One region of the Microbispora sp. CA-135349 genome, then DNA from elsewhere that is predicted to be linked to it. Evidence: riboswitches for the same ligand, from Rfam matches in the RefSeq annotation. Region 1 holds a riboswitch; the other holds the start of a gene.

Region 1 (3,797 bases):
GTCGACGGTGAGCACCGCGGCGAGCCGGTCCTCCGCCGTCAGCCAGCACACCGCCCACTTCGCGTCCGTACGCGGGTCGCCGCGCAGCAGCACGCGGTCACCGGCCTCCCGATGACCGGCGAACTGCACCATGTGACCGAACTGCTCCGACCAGAAGTACGGCACGGGGTCGTAGACCGCCTCCTCGCCCAGCAGGGTGGCGACGGCGGTGTCGGGAGCCTGGAGCGCGGTGTCCCAGTGCTCGACCCGCAGCCGGGTGCGGAACCTGCGCGACCACCAGTTCGCGCAGTCGCCCACCGCCACCACGTTGGGCAGCGACGTGCGCAGGTGCTCGTCGACGGCCACCCCGTCGTCGAGCCGGACGGCCGAGCCCTTCAGCCAGTCGACGGCCGGGCGCACGCCGACGCCGGTGACGATCACGTCGGCCGGCACCCGGGCGCCGGACATGAGCGTGAGGCCGTCGGCGTCCACGGTGCCGACCATCGCGCCGAGAAGCAGTTCGACGCCCGCCCGCGCGTACCAGGAGGCCGTGTGGCTGCCGACGGCGGGCCCGAGCGCCACGGCGAGCGGGCTCTCCCCCGCCTCCACGACGGTCACCCGGCAACCGGCCCTGGCCGCGGCCGTGGCGACCTCGGCGCCGATCCAGCCGGCCCCGACGACGGCCACGCGGGCGCCGGGGACCAGCCGCTCGCGCAGCGCCAGCGCGTCGTCGATCGTGCGCAGCACGTGCTGGACGCCCTCGCCGCGCAGGCGGATCGGCGTGGCGCCGGTGGCGATGACCAGGCCGTCGTAGTCCAGCTCGCCCTCGGTCGTCTCCAGCACGCCGTCACGCAGGCCCTTGGCCGCCGTGCCGAGGCACAGCCGCACGTCGAGGGCGTCGAGATCGGAGTCGACCACGGTCGAGTCGGTGCCTCCCAGCAGCACCGCCTTCGACAGCGGGGGCCGGTCATAGGGGCGATGGTGTTCCTCGCCGATGAGCGTGATGCGGCCGGTGAATCCACGGGCCCTCAACGCCTCGATGCTTCGCACGCCGGCCAGGCCGGCACCCACCACCACGACGTGATCCACAGCTTGACCATAGATTGTCAACCGGGGCCCTGGCCAACGGGCCCCCCATAACGAGTTGGGCAATTGACGCGCACTTTCGCGGGGGCCTGCGTTGTGAGGAAACGCCGCGTACCCGCCGGACCGCCCGGGTCCGGACGTTCGCGTGCGACGGCCGCCGGTCCGGCGATAGGCCGTTATGGGCGACGTACTACGCTGGTGGGCGTAAGACGCGCGGGAGCCCGGCGGACCGGGCTGAGAGGAGAGCGCGAGGCTCTCGACCGCCCCGACCTGATCCGGGTAATGCCGGCGAAGGGAGCGCTGTGTCCCGCACATCGCCATCCGATGCCCAGTCCGGCTACGACGTCGTGATCGTGGGTGGCGGCGTGACCGGCCTGGCCGCCGCCTGGCGCACGGCGCGGCGGGGCCTGTCTGTGGCGGTGGTGGACCCCGCACCCGGAGGCGGCGCCACGTACGCGTCGGCCGGGATGCTCGCGCCGGTCAGCGAGGTGACCTACACGGAGGAGCCGCTGCTGCGGCTCGGCCTCGCCTCGCTGGCGGCGTGGCCGGCGTTCCGCGCGGAACTGGAGGACGAGACCGGCGCCGACCTCGACTACCGCACCGAGGGCACGCTCGAGGTCGCCCGCGGCGCGGACGACATGGCCTACCTCGACGACCTCGCGGCCTTCGAGCGGACGCTCGGCCTGCGGGTCGAGCGGCTCACCGGGCGCGAGTGCCGCTCCTTCGAGCCCATGCTCTCCCCCTCCGTACGGGGCGGGCTACTCGCCCGCGACGACGCCTGGGTCAACCCCCGCAGGGTCGTGCGCGCCCTGCTCACGGCGTTCGAAAAGGCGGGCGGAACGCTGGTGACCGAGCGCGTCGCCGGGATCGACGACTCCGGGACGGGCGGCCCGTCCGTGCGGCTGGAGTCCGGCGCCGCCGTCGCCGCGGGCCAGGTCGTCGTGGCGGCCGGATCGTGGTCGGCGTCCCTGCTGCCCGGCCTGCCGGTACGCCCGATCAAGGGAGAGATCCTCCGGCTGCGCGGGCCCCGCGGGTTCCTCAGCCGGTGCGTCCGGGGGCTGGTGCACGGCTCCCCCGCCTACCTGGTCCCCCGGGGCGACGGCGAGATCACTTTGGGGGCCACGTCGCAAGAGCTGGGGTACGACGCGCGGGTCACCGCCGGCGGTGTGTACGAGCTGCTGCGCGACGCCCGCGAACTGGTGCCCGGCATCACGGAGCTCGAACTGACCGAGACGACGGTCGGCTTCCGCCCCGGCACGCCCGACAACCTGCCGCTCATCGGCCCGGCGGGGCCGCCCGGCGTGTTCGCGGCGACCGGGCACGGACGCAACGGGGTGCTGCTGTCCCCGATCACCGCCGACGCCGTCGCCGCGTTCCTGACCGGCGGCGAGGCGCCCTCCGTCGCCGGATTCTGCGATCCAGGGAGATTCAGCGAGTGAAAGTCACGATCAACGGAGGCGCGGCCGAACTGCCGGACGGCGCCACGGTCGGCGACGCCGTACGGACCCTCACGTCCCTCACGTCAGGGGTCGCGGTTGCGGTGAACGGCGAGGTGGTGAGCCGGAGCGCCTGGGACTCCACTTATGTGGCGGACGGGGACGGCGTCGAGGTGCTGACCGCCGTACAGGGAGGATGAGCATGACCGACGACGTCTTCGTGCTGGGCGGGGAGAAGTTCACCTCGCGTCTCATCATGGGCACCGGCGGCGCGCCGTCACTGGAGGTGCTCGACCAGGCGCTGGAGGAGTCCGGCACCGAGCTGACGACCGTCGCGATGCGCAGGCTCGACCCGGCGTCGCGCGGTTCGGTGCTGGACGTGCTGCGCGCACGCGGCATCAAGGTGCTGCCGAACACGGCGGGCTGCTTCACCGCCGGGGAGGCCGTGCTGACCGCCCGCCTGGCCCGCGAGGCGCTGGAGACCGATTGGGTCAAGCTGGAGGTCATCGCCGACGAGCGGACCCTGCTGCCCGACCCGATCGAGACCTTCGACGCCGCCGAGCGGCTGGTCGCCGACGGTTTCGTGGTGCTGCCGTACATCGGCGACGACCCGGCGCTGGCCCGCAGGCTCCAGGACGCCGGGTGCGCCGCCGTGATGCCCCTGGGCGCCCCGATCGGCTCCGGGCTGGGCATCCGCAACCCGCACAGCATCGAGCTGATCGTCGAGGCCGCCACGGTTCCGGTGATCCTCGACGCCGGCGTCGGCACGGCCAGCGACGCCGCGCTGGCGATGGAGCTGGGCTGCGACGCCGTGCTATTGGCGAGCGCGGTGACCCGGGCGCACCGGCCGGACCTGATGGCCGCCGCCATGCGGCAGGCGGTCACGGCCGGGAGGCTGGCCCGTCTCGCCGGGCGGATCCCGCGCCGGCGCTACGCCGAGGCGTCCTCCCCCGGCCGCCCGTCCTGAACCCCGCCGCTCCTCCTTTCCCGCCCGTCCGTCCCGGGACCGTTCCGGGCTGTTCCCCGGGCGGCGGGAAGGGGCGGAATCCAGGTCTGGTAAGCCCGGTTTTCGCAAACGGCACGGCTTTTCGGACGGCCGGGACGGCGCCCGAATAGGTCTCGGTTTGGGATTCGGGAACACGCCAGGCGGCAAATCACCCGTAAACTTTGGCGAGTGGACACGACGCTAACCGACCCGCTCGTGGGGCAGTTGCTCGACGGGCGCTACCGCGTCGAGTCCCGGATCGCCCGGGGTGGCATGGCCTCCGTATACCTGGCTCTGGACGTCCGGCTCGA
Region 2 (3,797 bases), 2.8 Mb from region 1:
GACAAGGAGCCGGGGAGGGGTGCGCGGCGCCCGCTGCGGTTCGATGACACGACGCAGGTTCGACACGTAGACGTGGATCGACTCGAGTGCGGTGGCCGGCGGCCTGCCGTGATAGAGGTCCTCGATCAATGTGTCCGTGGAGACGACCGCGCCGGCGGCGAGCACCAGCCGGGCCAGGACGGCCCGTTGCCGCGGGCCTCCGACGCCGACCGGCACCTCGCCGTCCCGCACTTCGAAAGGACCCAGAACCCCGAATTGCACTGCCCCCACGGCCTCTCTGACGGTGAAGGCCGGAGCGGGCCTTTCCCTGAGCGGCAGTCTTGGGGCGTCGTCTTGCAACTCGCTTGCCTCTGGGTGAGAAGCCGGCCCGAGAAACACACCGGCCCGGGAAACACGCCGGCCCCAGGGCGAAGCCGGCTGGGGTGAGAGGCAGGCCCCCTCTAACGGCGCGACCGCAGGCGGCGGGCCGGGACGGACAGCGCCGCGGTCACCAGCGCGGCGACGAGGAAGGCGGCGAGCGCGGCGTTCATCCAGGGCTGGTGGACGAACCCGAGAGCGAGGCGGACGTCGGTCCAGAACCCGTCCCACCAGCCGACGGTGGGGGTGGACGTCACGATCCAGTACGCCGCGAACCCGAGGATCCACGGCGCGACCATGAGCCAGCGGGAGGGGGCGTCCTCTGCCGTGTTCCACCGGGCGGCCCCGCCGAGCAGGAAGTAGTCGACCACGAGGACGGCGAACATCGGCACGAACACCGCCCCGATCACGCTCAGGAACGCGCCGTAGGAGTTCACGTCGGCGAACAGCGCGATCAGCGTGGTGAGCACGCCGATCACCACCGAGATCACCCGGCGGTCCCAGCGCGGGGCGAGGTTCTGGATCGACACCGTCGTCGAGTAGACGTTCGCGAACGACTGGTCGACCTCGCGCAGCACCAGGATGCCGAAGAACACGACCCCGAGAGGAGCGGCCACGAACGGATCCCACACCTTGTTCTCGTCGTTGCCGACCAGGGCGAGCGCGGCGATGCCGAGGGCCAGACAGGCAACCTGGGCGATCGTGTATCCCGCCACCACGCCGGTGAACGCCGCGCCGCTCGACCGCGAGTGCCTGGCGTAGTCGGCCGCCATCGGCACCCACGACACCGACAGCGCGATGACGTAGTCGACCGCGGGGGCGAAGGCGTCCCAGGAGCCGCCCCCCACGGACGGCCCCTGAGCGAACAGGGCGACCGACAGCCAGATCATCGCGATCACGACGCCCGCGGTGACGTAGCGGCGCAGCAGCCGCAGCGCGCCGAGCGGCCGGATCGTCAGCGCGATCGTCAGCGCGCCCGCCGCGACCGCCCACACGGCGTACGGCACCGCCGTGCCGAACAGCGCCTGCGCGCCGTTGGCGATCACCCACAGCTCGAAGGCGCCCCAGCCGAGCATCTGCACGATGTTCAGCACGGTCGGGATGTACGAGAGCCGGGCCCCGAACAGGCCGCGCAGCAGCACCATCGCGGGGCGGCCGGTCCGCGTGCCGGGGATCGCGGCCAGGCCGACCATCGCCGTCCCGACCAGGCTGCCGACGACGGCGGCCAGGACCGCGGCGGTGAACGTGAGCGGCTTCCCGCCCAGCGGGTCGAGCAGGAACAGCGCCCCGGAGAAGCCGAGAAGGCTCACCCCGAGGTTGGCCCAGAACGCCCCCTGATCGAGCAGGCCCAGATTTCTCGGGGCCGCCTCGTCCAGGGTGAGCGGAACCTCCGCGTGCGCGTCGTCGACGACGGCAGAAGTCATCACACGCTCCCTACGCCGGCATTATCCGGACAGGTTCATGCGGTCGGCGGCACGACTTCGATCCGCCCTCTCAGCCCGGTCACGCCCGAGCTCCCGCGAGTATTGATGATGTCTTTGCGATTATGGCACTACTTTGACCGTTCTCCTAAGCCTGCGCCGCCTGTTTCCGCGCCGGCCTGGTTCCCACGCCGCCCGCTGCCCGCGCCGGCCTGGGTTTCTACGCGACGTAGGGCGCCGCGCCAGTCTCGCTCACCATCGGGCGTCCGACCGCGGCCCAGGACTGCATGCCACCGTCCACGTTGACGGCGTCCCTGCCGATGTGGTTGAGCCACATCGCCGCGTGCGCCGACCGGCCGCCGACCCGGCAGACCACGTACACCCGCCGGTCGTGCGGCACCTCGTCCAGCCGCACCTGCAGCTCACCGAGCGGGATGTGAACGGCGCCGGGGGCGTGGCCGGCCACCCACTCCTCGTTTTCGCGGACGTCCAGCAGGTACGCGTCGTCGGGCAGGGCGTCAGGGGTGATTTCCGGCAATGTCATGCGCCCATTGTGGCGGCACGACACCCGTGCCCGGGCCCGGACCTGCAGCTGTGATCCTCGGTGGTCGCCGACGCTACTTCAGCGGCGCTACTTCAGCAGGCGCGACAGCCGGCGGTCGGCCAGCGGCTTGCCACCGGTCTGGCAGGCCGGGCAGTACTGCAGCGACGAGTCGGCGAACGACACCTCCCTGATCGTGTCGCCGCACACCTCGCACGTCTCGCCCGTACGGCCGTGCACGCGCAGGCCCGACTTCTTCTCCGACTTGAGGTCCTTGGCGGCCAGCCCCCTGGCCCGCCCGACCGCGTCCCGCAGCGTGCTCACGATCGCGTCGTGCAAATCGGCGATCTGGCCGTCGGTCAGCGTGCCGGCGACCTTGAAGGGGGACATCTTCGCGACGTGCAGCACCTCGTCGGAGTAGGCGTTGCCGATGCCCGCGATCACCTTCTGGTCCCGCAGCAGGCCCTTGATCTGCGCGCGGCTGCCGCCCACGATCGTCTTGAGCAGGTCCGGGGTGAACTCCTCGGCGAGCGGGTCGGGCCCGAGGCCCGCGATGCCGGGGACCTCCCCGGGATCGCGCACCACGTAGACGGCCAGGCGTTTCTGCGTGCCGGCCTCGGTCAGCTCGAACCCGGGGGCGCGGCCGTCCTCGCCCGGCGACAGCCTCACCCGGACCGCGAGCGGGCCCTTGCCCGGCCGCACCGGCCGCGCGCCCGTGAGGTCGTCGCGCCAGCGCAGCCAGCCGCCCCGGGCCAGGTGGGTGACGAAGTGCAGGCCGTCGCAGTCGACGTCGAGGAACTTGCCTCGCCGCGCCACGCCGGTGACGAGCAGCCCTGCGAGCGCGGTGACGGGCGGGTTCACGGTCTTGAGCGCCTGGATGGCGGTCACGTCGACGCCGACGACGGCATGGCCGACGGCGTGCTCGCGGAGGAACTCGGCGAGCGCCTCGACCTCGGGCAGCTCCGGCATGCCTTCACACTAACCCGCGCGGTCAGGGGACGTCCCAGAACGCGAGCTCGTGCTCCATGCCCCGGACGAACAGCTCCCTGGCGCGCGCCGGGTCGGGAGCCGCCTCGTCGATCATCACGGCGATGCGCTCGGCGAGGGTGGCGAACCCGGGGTCGGCGTAGGTGTCCACCCACGCCTTGTACCGGGGCTCGGCGGGCGGGTCGGCGGCCAGGATCCGGCCGAGCGTCGAGTAGCCCCACATGCAGGGGTACAACGCGGCCAGGCCCTCCGCGTAGTCGGCCGCCGCCTCCAGCAGGAACGACGTGTACGCCGCGCAGGCCGGGCCCTTCACCGCGCCGTCGAGGTCGGCGCCGAACTCGGCCGACAGCGACCGGTGCAGGTTCAGCTCGTCGTGCCAGGTGGCGTACGCGAGGTCGACCAGGTCGCCGAGGTGGGCGTCCGGGGCCTGCCAGGCCAGCCGGCTGAACACCCGGACGTAGTCGAGCAGGTACAGATAGTCCTGCTCCAGC

The links. Region 1 has a riboswitch for thiamine pyrophosphate ahead of thiO (glycine oxidase ThiO). Riboswitches for the same ligand answer to the same signal wherever they lie in the genome.
Region 2: another riboswitch for thiamine pyrophosphate. It lies ahead of ACQPZZ_RS01190 (purine-cytosine permease family protein); the one in region 1 lies ahead of thiO (glycine oxidase ThiO).

Annotation. Positions count from the first base shown of each region.
Region 1 is NZ_CP192001.1:3,054,879-3,058,675, reverse strand. It holds gene ACQPZZ_RS14380 (NAD(P)/FAD-dependent oxidoreductase) at 1-1,068, opposite strand, end outside; TPP riboswitch at 1,269-1,379, shown strand; gene thiO (glycine oxidase ThiO) at 1,368-2,504, shown strand; gene thiS (sulfur carrier protein ThiS) at 2,501-2,701, shown strand; gene ACQPZZ_RS14365 (thiazole synthase) at 2,704-3,468, shown strand; gene pknB (Stk1 family PASTA domain-containing Ser/Thr kinase) at 3,676-3,797, shown strand, end outside.
Region 2 is NZ_CP192001.1:243,366-247,162, reverse strand. It holds gene ACQPZZ_RS01195 (BTAD domain-containing putative transcriptional regulator) at 1-231, opposite strand, end outside; gene ACQPZZ_RS01190 (purine-cytosine permease family protein) at 441-1,781, opposite strand; TPP riboswitch at 1,772-1,888, opposite strand; gene ACQPZZ_RS01185 (rhodanese-like domain-containing protein) at 1,999-2,322, opposite strand; gene ACQPZZ_RS01180 (Fpg/Nei family DNA glycosylase) at 2,410-3,288, opposite strand; gene ACQPZZ_RS01175 (TenA family protein) at 3,311-3,797, opposite strand, start outside.